3 regions of the Streptomyces sp. NBC_00448 genome follow, and region 1 is predicted to be linked to each of the others. Evidence: riboswitches for the same ligand, from Rfam matches in the RefSeq annotation. Region 1 holds a riboswitch; each other region holds the start of a gene.
What was found. A riboswitch is a leader RNA that binds a small molecule or an ion and turns the genes downstream of it on or off. The one in region 1 is predicted to bind cobalamin.

Region 2: another riboswitch for cobalamin. It lies ahead of metE (5-methyltetrahydropteroyltriglutamate--homocysteine S-methyltransferase); the one in region 1 lies ahead of OG370_RS01725 (CbtB domain-containing protein).
Region 3: another riboswitch for cobalamin. It lies ahead of OG370_RS32705 (HoxN/HupN/NixA family nickel/cobalt transporter); the one in region 1 lies ahead of OG370_RS01725 (CbtB domain-containing protein).

What each region holds. Positions count from the first base shown of each region.
Region 1 covers NZ_CP107913.1:367,392-372,064, forward strand. The annotation lists gene OG370_RS01715 (bifunctional o-acetylhomoserine/o-acetylserine sulfhydrylase) at 523-1,890, shown strand; gene metX (homoserine O-acetyltransferase MetX) at 1,887-3,101, shown strand; cobalamin riboswitch at 3,133-3,258, shown strand; gene OG370_RS01725 (CbtB domain-containing protein) at 3,296-3,514, shown strand; gene OG370_RS01730 (CbtA family protein) at 3,544-4,410, shown strand; gene OG370_RS01735 ((2Fe-2S)-binding protein) at 4,461-4,673, shown strand, end outside.
Region 2 covers NZ_CP107913.1:1,897,899-1,902,571, forward strand. The annotation lists gene OG370_RS07995 (phosphatase PAP2 family protein) at 1-322, shown strand, start outside; gene OG370_RS08000 (DUF6210 family protein) at 406-831, shown strand; gene OG370_RS08005 (SH3 domain-containing protein) at 1,012-1,428, opposite strand; gene OG370_RS08010 (NUDIX domain-containing protein) at 1,686-1,964, shown strand; cobalamin riboswitch at 2,174-2,392, shown strand; gene metE (5-methyltetrahydropteroyltriglutamate--homocysteine S-methyltransferase) at 2,556-4,673, shown strand, end outside.
Region 3 covers NZ_CP107913.1:7,598,499-7,603,171, forward strand. The annotation lists partial or broken gene OG370_RS32695 (NF041680 family putative transposase) at 1-1,039, shown strand, start outside; gene OG370_RS32700 (transposase) at 1,038-1,625, opposite strand; gene OG370_RS32705 (HoxN/HupN/NixA family nickel/cobalt transporter) at 1,591-2,748, opposite strand; cobalamin riboswitch at 2,783-2,978, opposite strand; gene OG370_RS32710 (hypothetical protein) at 3,123-3,812, shown strand; gene OG370_RS32715 (sigma-70 family RNA polymerase sigma factor) at 4,102-4,673, shown strand, end outside.

The DNA of each region.
Region 1 (4,673 bases):
GGCCCGCTGGTTCGCCGGTTCGCCGGTCTTCCGGATACGGCCGGGGTCCCGGCCGCCACTCCTCCAGGATCGGCTCGAACCCGTCCGCCCGCCATGGCCGTGGCGACCTGCTCCCCACAGATCCGGACATCGTGCCACGGCCCCGGCGCGGCGAATACCAACGGCGTGTTAAGCCTTCGCCGGGGCCGGGACACCCGGGTGGGGCCGTGCTTCCATGGCGCCATGACCCCGTTGGTGAGGCGCCGCCACGTGGACTACGCGCGTGTCACGAGCACGGGCTGTCCCGGCGCGCGCTGACGCCTCCGCGCCGCCGCCCGGCAGCCGACCGCGTACTTCTTCCGCGCCCCTCCCCCGCCCTCGGGACGCACCCGGGGCGCCCGCGGGGAGTCGCGTACGTCCGGCGGCCGGCCGTCACCGCCGCCGCGCACGGCGCCCCCGCGCCCCCGCACCACACGCCCCACGCCCCACGCCCCACGCCCCACCCGCAGTGTCACCGCCCGCACGACAGCACCTGGGAGAGCCATGACCGAGCAACAGCCTGTCGACTCCGTCACCGCCGGGCACACGCCCGAGACCGCGGCCGCCGCGGCGCAGGAGGAGCCGAACTGGTCGTTCGAGACGAAGCAGGTGCACTCGGGGGCCGTTCCCGACCCGACGACGGGGGCGCGGGCGGTGCCGATCTACCAGACGTCGTCGTTCGTGTTCCGCGACACCCGACATGCCGCGGACCTGTTCGCGCTGGCGGAGCCGGGGAACATCTACACCCGCATCCACAACCCCACCCAGGACGTGTTCGAGCAGCGGATCGCCGCGCTGGAGGGCGGGGTCGCCGCGGTGGCTCTGGCGTCGGGGCAGGCCGCGGAGACGCTGGCGATCCTGACGCTGGCGAGCACCGGCGACCACGTGGTGGCGGGCGCGTCGCTCTACGGCGGGACGTACAACCTGTTCAAGCACACGCTGCCGCGGTTCGGGATCGAGGTGTCGTTCGTCGACCCGGACGACGTCGGGGCGTGGCGTGCGGCGGTGCGGCCGAACACGAAGGCGTTCTTCGCCGAGACGCTGGGCAACCCGCGCGGGAACGTGCTGGACGTGCGGGCGGTGGCGGACGCGGCGCACGCCGAGGGGGTGCCGCTGATCGTGGACAACACGGTGCCGACGCCGTACCTGCTCCAGCCGCTGCGACACGGCGCGGACATCGTGGTGCACTCCGCGACGAAGTTCCTCGGCGGCCACGGCACCACCATCGCCGGTGTGGTCGTCGACGGCGGCACCTTCGACTTCGGGGCGCACGCCGACCGCTTCCCCGACTTCAGCACGCCCGACCCGAGCTACCACGGGCTGGAGTACTGGCCGGCGCTCGGCCCGGGGGCGTACGCGATCAAGCTGCGCGTGCAGCTGCTGCGCGACCTGGGTCCCGCGCTGTCGCCGCACTCGGCGTTCCTGCTGCTCCAGGGCGTCGAGACGCTGTCGCTGCGGCTGGAGCGGCACTCCGCGAACGCGCAGGAGCTCGCGGAGTGGCTCCAGGCACGCGACGAGGTCGCGGTGGTGCACTACCCGGGCCTGCCGTCCAGCGCCTGGTACGAAGCCGGGCAGCGCTACCTGCCGCGCGGCGCGGGCGCGGTCCTCGCCTTCGAGCTGCGCGACGGAGCGGAGGCGGGCAAGCGCTTCGTGGACGCGGTGCGGCTCTTCAGCCATCTGGCGAACATCGGCGACGTGCGCAGCCTGATCATCCACCCGGCCTCCACCACGCACAGCCAGCTGGACGAGGAGCAGTTGGCGGCCACCGGCACCTCGGCCGGCCTGGTGCGGCTGTCGGTCGGCATCGAGAACGTCGCGGACCTCAAGGCGGATCTGGACGCCGGGTTCCGCGCGGCCAAGGGCGCGTCCTGACCGTGCCGGGGCGCACGGCCGCGGAGGTCCCCCTGCCGCCCGCCTCCGGGGCGTGGCGGCAGGGGGACCCGCCCGGGCGGCGCCGCTGGCACCCGCTCTCCCACCCGCTGCCGCTGGAGGCGGGCGGTGCACTGCCGGGCGTGCGGCTGGCGTACGAGACGTGGGGGCACCTCGCGCCCGACGCGTCGAACGCGGTGCTGGTGCTGCACGCGCTGACCGGTGACAGCCATGTCGCGGGTCCGGCCGGACCCGGCCATCCGACCGCCGGGTGGTGGGACGGGCTGGTCGGGCCCGGCCTCGCGCTGGACACCGACCGCTTCTTCGTGGTGGCGCCGAACGTCCTGGGCGGCTGCCAGGGCAGCACCGGCCCGGCGTCCGCGCGGCCGGACGGCCGCCGGTGGGGCAGCGCCTTCCCGTTCCTGACCCAGCGCGACCAGGTCGCGGCGGAGGCGTCGTTGGCGGACGCGCTGGGCGTCGAGCGGTGGGCGCTGGTGGTCGGCGGGTCGATGGGCGGGATGCGGGCGCTGGAGTGGGCGGTGGGCCGGCCGGAGCGGGTCGGGTCGCTGCTGCTGCTCGCCTGCCCGGCGGCGGCGAGCGCCGAGCAGATCGGGTGGGCGTCGGTGCAGCTCCGGGCGATCAGGGCGGACCCGGGCTGGCACGGCGGCGACTACCACGACGCGGCCCCCGGCGGCGGCCCGCACGCCGGGCTCGGGCAGGCCCGGCGGCTGGCGCACCTGACCTACCGCAGCGAGCCCGAGCTGCGGGAGCGGTTCGGCCGCGCCGCGCAGCACGCCGAACGCCCTTGGCACGGCGGCCGGTACGCGGTCGAGTCGTATCTCGACCACCACGCGGACAAACTGGTCCGCAGGTTCGACGCGGGCAGCTACGTGGTACTGACCGAGGCGATGAACGCGCACGACGTCGGGCGGGGGCGGGGCGGCACCGCGGCGGCGCTGCGCCGCGTGACGGCACCGACGCTGGTGGCCGGGGTGGACTCCGACCGGCTCTATCCACTCGCGCAGCAGCGGGAGTTGGCGGCGGGCATCGCGGGCGCGGACCGGATGCGGACAGTCCGCTCGCCGTACGGGCACGACGGCTTCCTGATCGAAGTGGATCAAGTGGCGTCGCTGGTCGGCGAGCTGACGGCGGGTCTCAGGCTCCCGTATCCGGATCGGGAGCAGCCGGCCCGCCGTGTGGCGAAGGGCACGTGACATGCGTTGACGTGCACATTCTGACGCCCGTACGCTGATGGTTCGTGAAGGTGTGAGGAAGCCGGTGGGAATCCGGCGCGGTCGCGCCACTGTGTACCCGGTCGCCTCCAGGGGCGTTCCGGGAAGTCAGACACTTCGCCGTCACGAAGCCCCATATGACCGAGGGACGCAGCATCCCCGAAGGAGGCACCACCGTGAGTTCTCTGTCCACCCACACGTCGTCCGACGCCACGCCGGTCGTCCTGCCCGTCTCCAAGGCCGTGCTCTGGCTGGCCGGCACCACGATCCTCGCGCTCGCCGTGTACTACTTCATCGGCGTCGACCAGGGCGCGGTCTCCGTGTTCGGCAGGGACATGCACATCCACGAGTTCGTGCACGACGCGCGGCACTTCCTCGGTTTCCCCTGCCACTGACGGCTCTCACGGCAGGCGGACAACTCGACATGGAGAAGCGACTCGTACTGCGCGGCGTGCTCGCCGGCGCGATCGCGGGGCTGCTCGCGTTCGTCTTCGCCCGGATCTTCGCCGAACCGCAGATCAACAAGGCGATCGACTACGAGAGCGGGCGGGACGCGGCGCAGAACGCCCTCGACAAGGCCGCGGGCCTGCCGGCCTCCCCGGCCGGCCCCGACCTGTTCAGCCGCACCGTGCAGGCCGACGTCGGCATCGGCGTGGGGCTGATCCTCTTCGGCGCCGCGATGGGCGCCATCTTCGCGGTGGTGTACACGGTGTGCCTGGGCCGGGTCGGCAACGTCCGGCCGCGCACCCTGGCGCTGCTGGTGGCCGGCGGCGGCTTCCTCGGCTTCTACCTGGTGCCGTTCGTGAAGTACCCGGCGAACCCGCCGGCGATCGGGCACGAGGACACCATCAAGGCCCGCACCGGGCTCTACCTGATCATGGTGGTCTGCTCGATCACGCTGCTCGCCCTGGCGGTGTGGCTGGGACGGCGGCTCCAGGAGCGGTTCGGCACGTGGAACGCCACGCTGCTCGCCGGCGCGGCCTTCCTGGTCGTGATCGGCGTGGTGATCGGCCTGCTGCCGGCGCTGGGCCATCTCGCCACCAACCGCGAGCAGTACGGCAACCACGGCACCGAGACACCGGTGCCGCTCACCGACCCGCACGGCCGGATCGTCTACCCGGGCTTCCCGGCGGACGTGCTGTTCAAGTTCCGGTTCTACTCGGTGGCCGCGCAGTTGCTGCTCTGGTCGGCGATCGGGCTGGTCTTCGGGCCGCTGGCGGAGCGGGTGCTGAGCCCGGCGCCGGCCGGCCGGACCGTCCGGGCGCCCCGCGCCGACCCGGTCAAGGCGTGACGGCGCGCGCCGTGCACGGCCACCCGGTCCCTCGGTGACATGGTGGCGCGGTGAACGACGATGACGTGAGAGCGGCCCTGGCGGAGCTGGGGCCGTTCTTCGCGGTCGAGGCGATCAAGGCGATCAAGGCGGTCGAGCCGGTCCAGGCGGCTGAGAGGGCCGAGGCGGCCGGCGAAGGCCCGGGCGTGTGGCGGTCGATGGCCGAACTCGCCGAACTGCCCGACCCGGCCGACCCGGCCGACCCGCCCGGCGGAAGCGGGGTG
Region 2 (4,673 bases), 1.5 Mb from region 1:
GGCCCGGCCCCGACCGCCGGTGACCGACTGGGCGGTGCTCAGCACCGACTGGGCGTTCCCCTCCGGATACGCCACGACGTCCGTGCTCACCGCGGGACTTCTCGCCTGGGCGGTCCTGCGCAGCGACGCGCCCCGCGGGGCGGTCCGGTTCGACGTGCTGGCCTGCCTGCTGTGGGCGGCCGCCATCAGCGCCACCCGGATCTACCTCGGCGTGCAGTGGCCCACCGACGAGCTGGGCGGCTGGCTGCTGGGCACGGCGTGGCTCGCGCTGACGCTGCCGATCCTGTCCGGACTCGCCGGACCCGCCGGCCGGACGCTCTGACGTACGTCGCCCGGCGGCCGTGCCGACTCGCCTCGCGGGAAACGCCGTTGAGCGCGCGGGCGCCGGCCCGGGAGACTGCCGTCATGGGCCCCCGGCGCTTCGTCTTCCTCGACCCCGACGGCAGCGCCGGCGGGTGGCTGTACGCGGTCGTCGAGGCGGCGACCGGAGTGGTCTACCAGCAGCAGTACGGCGGGACCGCCTGCCGGCAGGGGCAGGTCGAGGGTTTCCTGGTGCCGCTCTTCGAGCCGGACGGGCTGGACGCGCTGCGCGAGCTGTTCGAGCGGGACTTCCGCGGTGCGGGCACCCGGCACATCACCTGGCCGGAGGCCCAACGGGAGCGGCTTCGCGGCATCATCGGGGCCCTCCGCTACTGGGTGTCCGACGGGATCAGCGAGGAGCCGCACCCCCTGCGGCTGGACGACAGCCGGTTCGGTGCGGCCGACGAGGCATGGGTACCGGTGATCACACCGGACGGCCCCGCGACGCTGGTGTGGCTGAACTCCGACTGACCGGCCGCCGCCAGGGCTCCCGACAGCGGGCTCGGGTACGCCGGTCGCGCGCCGAACGCGGGGAACGGGGGAACTCGGCGAACGCGCGGAACCCGGCGAACGCGGGGAACCCGACGTGGCGGCCCGGAGCCGCGCGCGGGACCTGCCGCGGCTCCGGGATGCCCGTACACCGTAGGACGGTCAGCCCTTGGCGCCCTTCGGCACCGCGTTCATCACGGCGGTGCTGCTGCGCAGGACGTCCTTGCACAGGTCCACGGTGCCGGTGTTGTCCACGTACTTCGCCGAGACCCAGTTGGAGTTGTCGCGCAGCAGGTACCAGATGTCGTTGCCCTCGATGTTCTGGGCGTGGACCTTGCAGCGCAGGCCGACCTGCTGGTGGTAGGCGAGCGAGCCCTTCACGGACGAGTCCGTGCTGGGGAACTGGCGCTGGACGACGCCGGCACCGGCGACGACGGTGCCGTACGGGCGGGCCGGGGTGGCGGCCTGGGCGGCCGTCGCGCCGAGCAGCGTGGTGCCGAGCGCCACAGCGGTGGTCAGCGCGCTCGCGCCGACGATGATGCGGCTGCGGAGGGTGGGAAGAGCAGCGGATGTCGCCAAAGGACTTCTCCTGTTCCAGATGTGCGGGGAGACGCATGGGCACCGCCGAACGTACGCCGCACAATATCCAACAACTAGGATAAATCGCCGTGTTGACCCGAACGTGCGAGGCACTCACCCGTCTGCGGGTACCGGCGCCGCCCGGAAGGGGGCGGCGGCACCGCACTGGGGGCCGCAGCGAGAACCGGGGCGTATGAAGCAGGAGAACGGCACGCCGGGCCCGCCGGTGCGCGAGGGACAGGACCCCGGTGATCGTGGTGGCCGCGACAGCGCTTCGGGAGGGGCGCCTTCTGCTGGTGAGCAAGCGCGCGGCCCCCGACGTCTTCCATCTGCCCGGGGGAAAGCCCGACCCCGGCGAGGAGCCGAGGGAGACGTTGCGCCGGGAACTGGCCGAGGAGTTGGGGGTGCGGCCGTCCGATCCACGGCCGCTCACCGAGTCCGCCGGCCCGGCGGCGCTGGAGGGCGCGCCGATGCCGCTGACGGTCTACGAAGCCGGCATCGACGGCCCGCCGCGGCCGGGCGGACACGGTCGGTGACGCGTCGGTCACGTATCGGTCGTGTATGGGCTCCCTTGCGTAGCTGACCCCTTGTGCGCGGATCGCCCGCGTACGGTCGGGGGTGCGACGGGATCGGCAAAGTCCGACATTCGGCCGGGGCGGCCCGTGCCTGCTGCCCAGCGGGCCGGATCACCCCTGGCACGTTCCGGGATGTGAGCAGTGCCGAGCCAAAGGCACGCGGGCGATCTAGGCTGGCGGGTGCAGCTGGTTCGCCCTGCCCGCCAGGTAGGCGCGTCGTAAGAGGGAACCCGGTGGGAATCCGGGACTGCCCCGCAGCGGTAAGTGGGAACGATCGCCGTCATCAGCACTGGGTCCGCGGCGCGGACCTGGGAAGCGACGGCCAGTAGGTGCCTGCCCCGGCAGGCGTGCCCACGAGTCCGAAGACCTGCCCGTTGCCCGTACGCGACCGATCGCGTGCGGATGTCCCGGTGACCTCGTGGGCGGGTCGGCGCACATATCAGGCGGTGGAGCGTCCTCGAATCGGGCGTGTTCGGTCCGTCCTGTTCGCCGCCTTCGCGTCCGCGTCCCGTCTCCGGGATGCCAGGGAGACATCTCGCGAAGGAGATTTCCGTGTCAGCAAAGCCCGCAGCCGCGGCAGCACGGGCCACCGTGTACGGCTACCCCCGCCAGGGACAGCACCGGGAACTGAAGAAGGCCGTCGAGGGCTACTGGAAGGGCCGTGTCACCGCGGACGCCCTCCGGGAGACCGCGGCCGGACTGCGCCGCGCCAACTGGCGGCAGCTCGCCGACGCCGGCGTCCGCGAGGTGCCCACCGGCGACTTCTCGTACTACGACCACGTCCTGGACACCAGCGTCATGGTCGGCGCCGTCCCCGAGCGGCACCGTGCCGCCGTCGGTGCCGACCCGCTCAACAGCTACTTCGCGATGGCCCGCGGCACCCAGGACGTGGCGCCGCTGGAGATGACGAAGTGGTTCGACACCAACTACCACTACCTGGTGCCCGAGTTGGGCCCGAACACGGTCTTCGCCGCCGACTCCGCCAAGCAGGTCGGCGAGCTGCGGGAGGCCCTCGCGCTCGGGCACATCCCGCGGCCGGTGCTCGTCGGCCCCGTCACCTACCTGCTGCTCGCCAAGCCCGCCCCCGGGGTGCCGGCCGACTTCGAACCGCTGACCCTGCTGGACCGGCTGCTGCCGGTGTACGCCGAGGTGCTCGCCGACCTGCGGGCCGCCGGCGCCCAGTGGGTGCAGCTCGACGAGCCCGCCCTGGTCCAGGACCGTACGCCCGCGGAGCTGGACGCCGCCGCCCGCGCCTACCGCGAGCTGGGCACCCTCACCGACCGGCCGAAGCTGCTCGTCGCCTCCTACTTCGACCGGCTCGGCGAGGCGCTGCCGATCCTGGTGAGGGCCCCGATCGACGGCCTGGCCGTCGACTTCACCGGCGCGGCCGCCGCCAACCTCGACGACCTCGCCGCCGTCGGCGGGCTGCCCGGCAAGCGGCTGGTGGCCGGCGTCGTCAACGGCCGCAACATCTGGATCAACGACTACGAGAAGTCGCTGTCCACCCTGGCCACCCTGCTCGGCCTCGCCGGCCAGGTCGACGTGGCCGCCTCCTGCTCCCTGCTGCACGTGCCGCTGGACACCGCGCCCGAACAGGACATCGACCCGCAGGTGCTGCGCTGGCTCGCCTTCGCCCGGCAGAAGACCGCCGAGATCGTCACGCTCGCCAAGGGCCTGGCGCAGGGCACCGACGCCATCGCCGCGCAGATCGCCGCCAACCGGGCCGACCTGGCCTCCCGCGCGGCCTCGCCGATCACCCGCGACCCGGCGGTACGCGCCAGGGTCGCGGCCGTCACCGACGCCGACGGCCGCCGCGCCCAGGCGTACCCGCAGCGCGCCGCCGCCCAGCGCGCCCACCTCGGGCTGCCGCTGCTGCCGACGACCACCATCGGGTCGTTCCCGCAGACCGGCGAACTGCGCGCCGCCCGCGCCGACCTGCGGGCCGGCCGGATCGAACGGTCCGGCTACGAGGAGCGGATCAGGACCGAGATCGGCGAGGTGATCGCCTTCCAGGAGCAGACCGGCCTCGACGTCCTGGTGCACGGCGAGCCCGAACGCAACGACATGGTGCAGTACTTCGCCGAGCAGCTCACCGGCTACCTCGCCACCCAGCACGGCTGGGTGCAGTCCTACGGCACCCGCTACGTCCGCCCGCCGATCCTGGCCGGCGACATCTCCCGGCCCGAGCCGATGACCGTGCGCTGGACGAGCTACGCCCAGTCGCTCACCTCGCGCCCGGTCAAGGGCATGCTCACCGGGCCGGTCACCATGCTCGCCTGGTCCTTCGTCCGCGACGACCAGCCGCTCGGCGACACCGGCCGCCAGGTCGCCCTCGCGCTGCGCGACGAGGTCACCGACCTGGAGGCGGCCGGCACTTCGGTGATCCAGGTCGACGAGCCCGCGCTGCGCGAGACCCTGCCGCTGCGGGCCGCCGACCGTCCCGCGTACCTGGCCTGGGCCACCGAGTCCTTCCGGCTGACCACCGGCGCGGTGGGCGCGGCCACCCAGATCCACACCCACATGTGCTACGCCGAGTTCGGCGACATCGTGCAGGCCATCGACGACCTCGACGCGGACGTGATCAGCCTGGAGGCCGCCCGCTCCCACATGCAGGTGGCCAACGAACTGGCCGGCCACGGCTACCCGCGGGAGGCCGGTCCCGGCGTCTAC
Region 3 (4,673 bases), 7.2 Mb from region 1:
GTTGCGCCCCGATGCCGAGACCAGCCCCGACCGGCTGTTCTGCCACGTCTACGGACGCGGCCGCGGCAAGGACCAGTTCATCCCCGGCTGGCCCTACTCCTTCGTCGCAGCTCTGGAGTCCGGCCGCACCTCCTGGTGCCGGCTGCTGGAGGCGGCCCGGCTGGGCCCGGCTGACGACGCCGCAGCCGTCACCGCCGCCCAACTACGCGACGTCGTCGAGCAATTGATCACGGCGGGACACTGGATCGAGGGCGACCCCGAGCTGCTGGTCGTCGCTGACGCCGGCTACGACCTGGCCCGTCTGGCCTTCCTGCTCGCCGATCTGCCCGTGGAGGTATGCGGCAGGCTCCGCTCGGACCGCGTCCTGGCCCGTGACCCCGCCCCGCACAACGCGGCCCCCCGGCCGGGCCGCCCGCACAACGCGGCCCCCCGGCCGGGCCGCCCGCGCATGCACGGCGCCCCGTTCGCCCTGGCCAGACCCACCACCTGGGGAGACCCGCAGACCGAGACCCGAACCGACACCACCCGCTACGGCACCGCGACCGCCCGGGCATGGGACCGGCTCCACCCCCGGCTCACCCGCCGCTCGGCCTGGATCACCGACCAGAACGTCGAACTCCCCGTCCTGCACGGCCTCGTGATCCGCCTCACCGTCGAGCACCTGCCCGGCGGACGGGATCCCGACCCGGTGTGGCTGTGGTCCTCACGCCCCGGGGCCGCCCCCTCCCACGTCGACCAACTGTGGCGGTCCTACCTGCGCAGATTCGACCTGGAACACACCTTCCGCCTGATGAAGCAGACACTGGGCTGGACCGTGCCCAAGCTCCGGGACCCGACCAGCGCGGACCTGTGGACGATGTTGATCATCGCCGCACACACCCAGCTATGGCTCGCCCGACCAGCCGCGACGGACCTGCGCCGCCCATGGGAACGCCCACTACCTCCACACAAGTTGACGCCCGCCCGGGTGCGGCGAGGGTTTCGCAACATCCGCGCGACGACAGCGAGGCTGTCGCACGGCTCCTGCCCGGTGAAGGTCAAGAGTGCTTCTTGGGCGTGTGATTGATGAGCTTGTTGAGGTTGTGCACCGTGCCGAGGAGCTTGATCTCGGCGTCCACCGCCTGGCGGCCGCGGTAGTTGAGGTGTCGTCCGAAGCGTTGGAAGATCTGGGCGAATCCCGGCTCGACCAGGGCACTGCGTTGACGGTACTGGGCCCGTCCTGTGGGGGTGGCGAGGCGGGCCGCCATGTCCTGCTGGCCGGCAGGGGCCTGCTGACGTTTCGCGGGAAATCCTGCCTGGTCGGCATCGCTGGTGACCGAGACCAGTAGCGGGAGGTTGGCGAGGGCCTCGAAGGACGCGGCAGAAGCGTACCCGCTGTCGGCGAGCCAGAGTTGGATGTCGCCGGGGAGTCGTGCGGCCTGGTGATTGTGCTGGGTCTTCTTCACCATCGGAACGAGGGCCGTCCTGTCCGAGGGATTGTCGTGCGCTTCAATGGCCAGCAGCAATTGACGGCGGTTGCCTCGGCTCGCCGTGGGCGCGGCCAGGGAACAGGGCGAGCTCGTCGTCTTTGAGGACGGTGGGCGGGTGTGATCAAGGTGCCGTGCCGGCTCCTCCGGCGCCGCCACGCGCCGCTCCTCCCCAGCGGTGTTCGACCTTCGCCAGTCGCCAGTAGGTCAGGGCACAGCCCCAGACGACGACGAAGAGGCCGACGATGATGTAGCCCACGTTGTCGAGGTTGATGGCGGCGATCCAGTCGGTGAGGGAGTTCTTGAAGCCGGCGTTGTCGTGGAGGACGCCGACGAGTTCGATGGTGCCGATGACGAAGGCGACGGCGATGGACAGGCCGGTGATGGTGAGGTTGTAGTAGACCTTGCGGACCGGATTGGAGAACGCCCAGTGGTAGGCGAAGTTCATGAAGGTGCCGTCGAGGGTGTCGAACAGGCTCATGCCGGCGGCGAACAGCAGCGGCAGGCAGAGGACCGCGTACCAGGGCAGGCCGGCGGCGGCTCCGGAGCCGGCCATGACCATGAGGGCGACCTCGGTGGCGGTGTCGAAGCCGAGGCCGAACAGCACGCCGATCGGGTACATCTGGCCGGGGTGGCGGACCGACTTGGTGAGGCGGCCGAGCAGGCGGTTCATGAAGCCCCGGTTGTCCAGGTGCTTCTCGAGTTCGTGCTCGTCGAAGTTGCCGGCGCGCATCTCCTTGAAGACGCGGTAGATGCCGACCAGGGCGACAAGGTTGAGGGCGGCGATGAGGTAGAGGAAGGTCCCCGACACGCTGGTGCCGATGACACCGAGGGTGATGTGGGCGTCGGAGTTCTCGTTCAAGAGGGTGCCGGCGATCTTGGCGCCGCCCGCGATCAGGCTCGCCATGGCGATGACGATGCTGGAGTGGCCGAGGGCGAACCAGAAGCCGACTGAGACCGGCCGCTGCCCGTCGGCCATCAACTTGCGGGTGGTGTTGTCGATCGCCGCGATGTGGTCCGCGTCGAACGCGTGGCGCATGCCGAGGGTGTAGGCGGTGACGCCGAGGCCGACGCCGAACGCCTGCTTGCCGACGGTGTAGTGGTGCGGCGCGACCATCGTCACCAGGATGGCGAAGGCCACGACGTGCAGGAGGACGATAGCGGCCAACAGGACGCCGGTGCGTATCCAGTCGGCGCGTTCGAAGCGGCGGACGACGGGCCCGGGGGAGGCCGCCCCCACGGGCGTTCCGGCCGGCAGGGACGGGTTTTCGGGCAGCGTCATGGCGGGGGCAGCCTCTCCAGCACCTCGTGGACAGTTCGTCGTGCGTGCCGTGGCCGGTCTCCTGGCTTACGGGTCCGACGCCGTCGTGCTCCGCCTTCCCGGTCGCCGAAGCGGCCAGTGGCGTCCATCCCGTCCGGGGCGGAACGAGCACGATGACTTCCCGATCACAGTGGCGAGGGCCGCGTCGGCGTCACACCGACTTCCCGAGCACCACGGCCGGGTCAGCGTAGATGCGCACGTCTGACAATTGCAATGGGGTCGCAGGAAGGGTGGGAGGCCCGGCGGCTGGACTGCCGTGGGCCGACGGATTTGTCGGACGGCGCGGTGCTTGCCCCAGTGGCGTCATGTGGCCGGCCTGCTGGCACGATGTCGGTATGGCTCGCATGCCCACTCTCCGCGTCCTGCGCTCGGCCGTGTTCGCGGCCGTGTGCACGGCGGTGAGCGGGCTCGGGCACGCGATGATGTCCGGCACCGGCGTGCCGGTGTGGGCGCTGCTGTACGCGTTCGCCGGAGTCACCGCCATGGCGTGGTGGGCCACTGGGAAGCAGCGTGGTGCGCGGGTCATCCTCGGCGGTAGCGTGGCCACTCAACTCGCGCTGCACTGCGTCTTCATGCTCGGGCAGTTGGTTGTCGGCGCTTCGGCGACGGCGGTATCGGACCCGGCGATGCCCGCCACGGGTATGGGCGGTATGGCGTCCATGGCATCCATGCCGGGTATGGCGGGTTCAGCCACCGGTTCCGGTGCCATGGGGTCCACGGTGGGACCGGGCGGCGGTATGGACATGCACGAGTGGTCCCTGGGGATGCTCATGCTGCACGCCGCCGTCGCGCTGGTGTGCGGCCTGTGGATGTGGCGGGGCGAGGTCGCCCTCTACCGGATGGTCCGCTCGCTGGCGTGGGTGCTGGCTGCCCCGCTGCGGTACGTCCTTGCGGTGTGCGGCGTTGTGCTGCCGCCTGTGCCCGGCGTTCGTGCGGACGGGCCCCCTCGGCTTCGGCCCGCGGAAGGGATTCTGCGGCATGCCGTGGTGCGGCGTGGGCCGCCGTCTCTCGTCGTCCAGATCTGACAGGCGCCCGCCATCTGACCGGCTGCTCGGCCGGCTCGACGGGCGCAGCGCCGGTATGCCCTGTCGTCTCCCTCGCCCTCGGGCGCCGCGAGGCCGCGCGGAGCGTGCCGGACTCTGATCCCGTCGGCCCGCCGGGCAACACGCCTGTTCCGTAAGCGTGTTCGCGCATACGTCACCGCGTGTTACGTCCCGCGCTCGTAGCAGCGTCGAGGACACGTGGCGGGCTGTCCGTCGGCGGGACCGCGTGCCGTGACACGGCCGGTCCCGCACGAGCGAAGGACCCGAGAAGATGACACCTGCCCGGAAACCCCGGGGCGACCGCTCACCGGTCGCACGCGACGACTCCCAGGTGACTGCCTGGGCCCTGGCCGCGGGCAGCGGCGACAAGGAAGCGATCGAGCACTTCGTGCGGGCCACCCGCGGCGACGTGCGGCGCTTCGTCACCTACCTGACCGCGGACTCCTCGTCAGCCGACGACCTCACCCAGGAGACCTATCTGCGGGCGCTGGCGAGCCTGCCCCGGTTCGCGGGACGCTCCTGCGCCCGCACCTGGCTGCTGTCCATCGCCCGCCGGGTCGTGGTCGACCGCTACCGCTACGACGCGGCCCGGCCCCAGCTGTCAGGTACCGACGACTGGCTGGCGTCCGCCGAGCGCGCGCAACCCGCCCACCCGCCCGGCTTCGACGAGGGCGTCGCACTTCTCGACCTGCTGCACACCGTGGACCGCGTGCGCCGGGAGGCGTTCGTGCTCACCCAACTGCTGGGACTGCCGTACGCCGACGCCGCCGCCCGCACCGGCTGCCCGGTGGGCACGGTCCGTTCACGCGTGGCACGGGCCCGCGCGGATGTCCACGCGCTGCT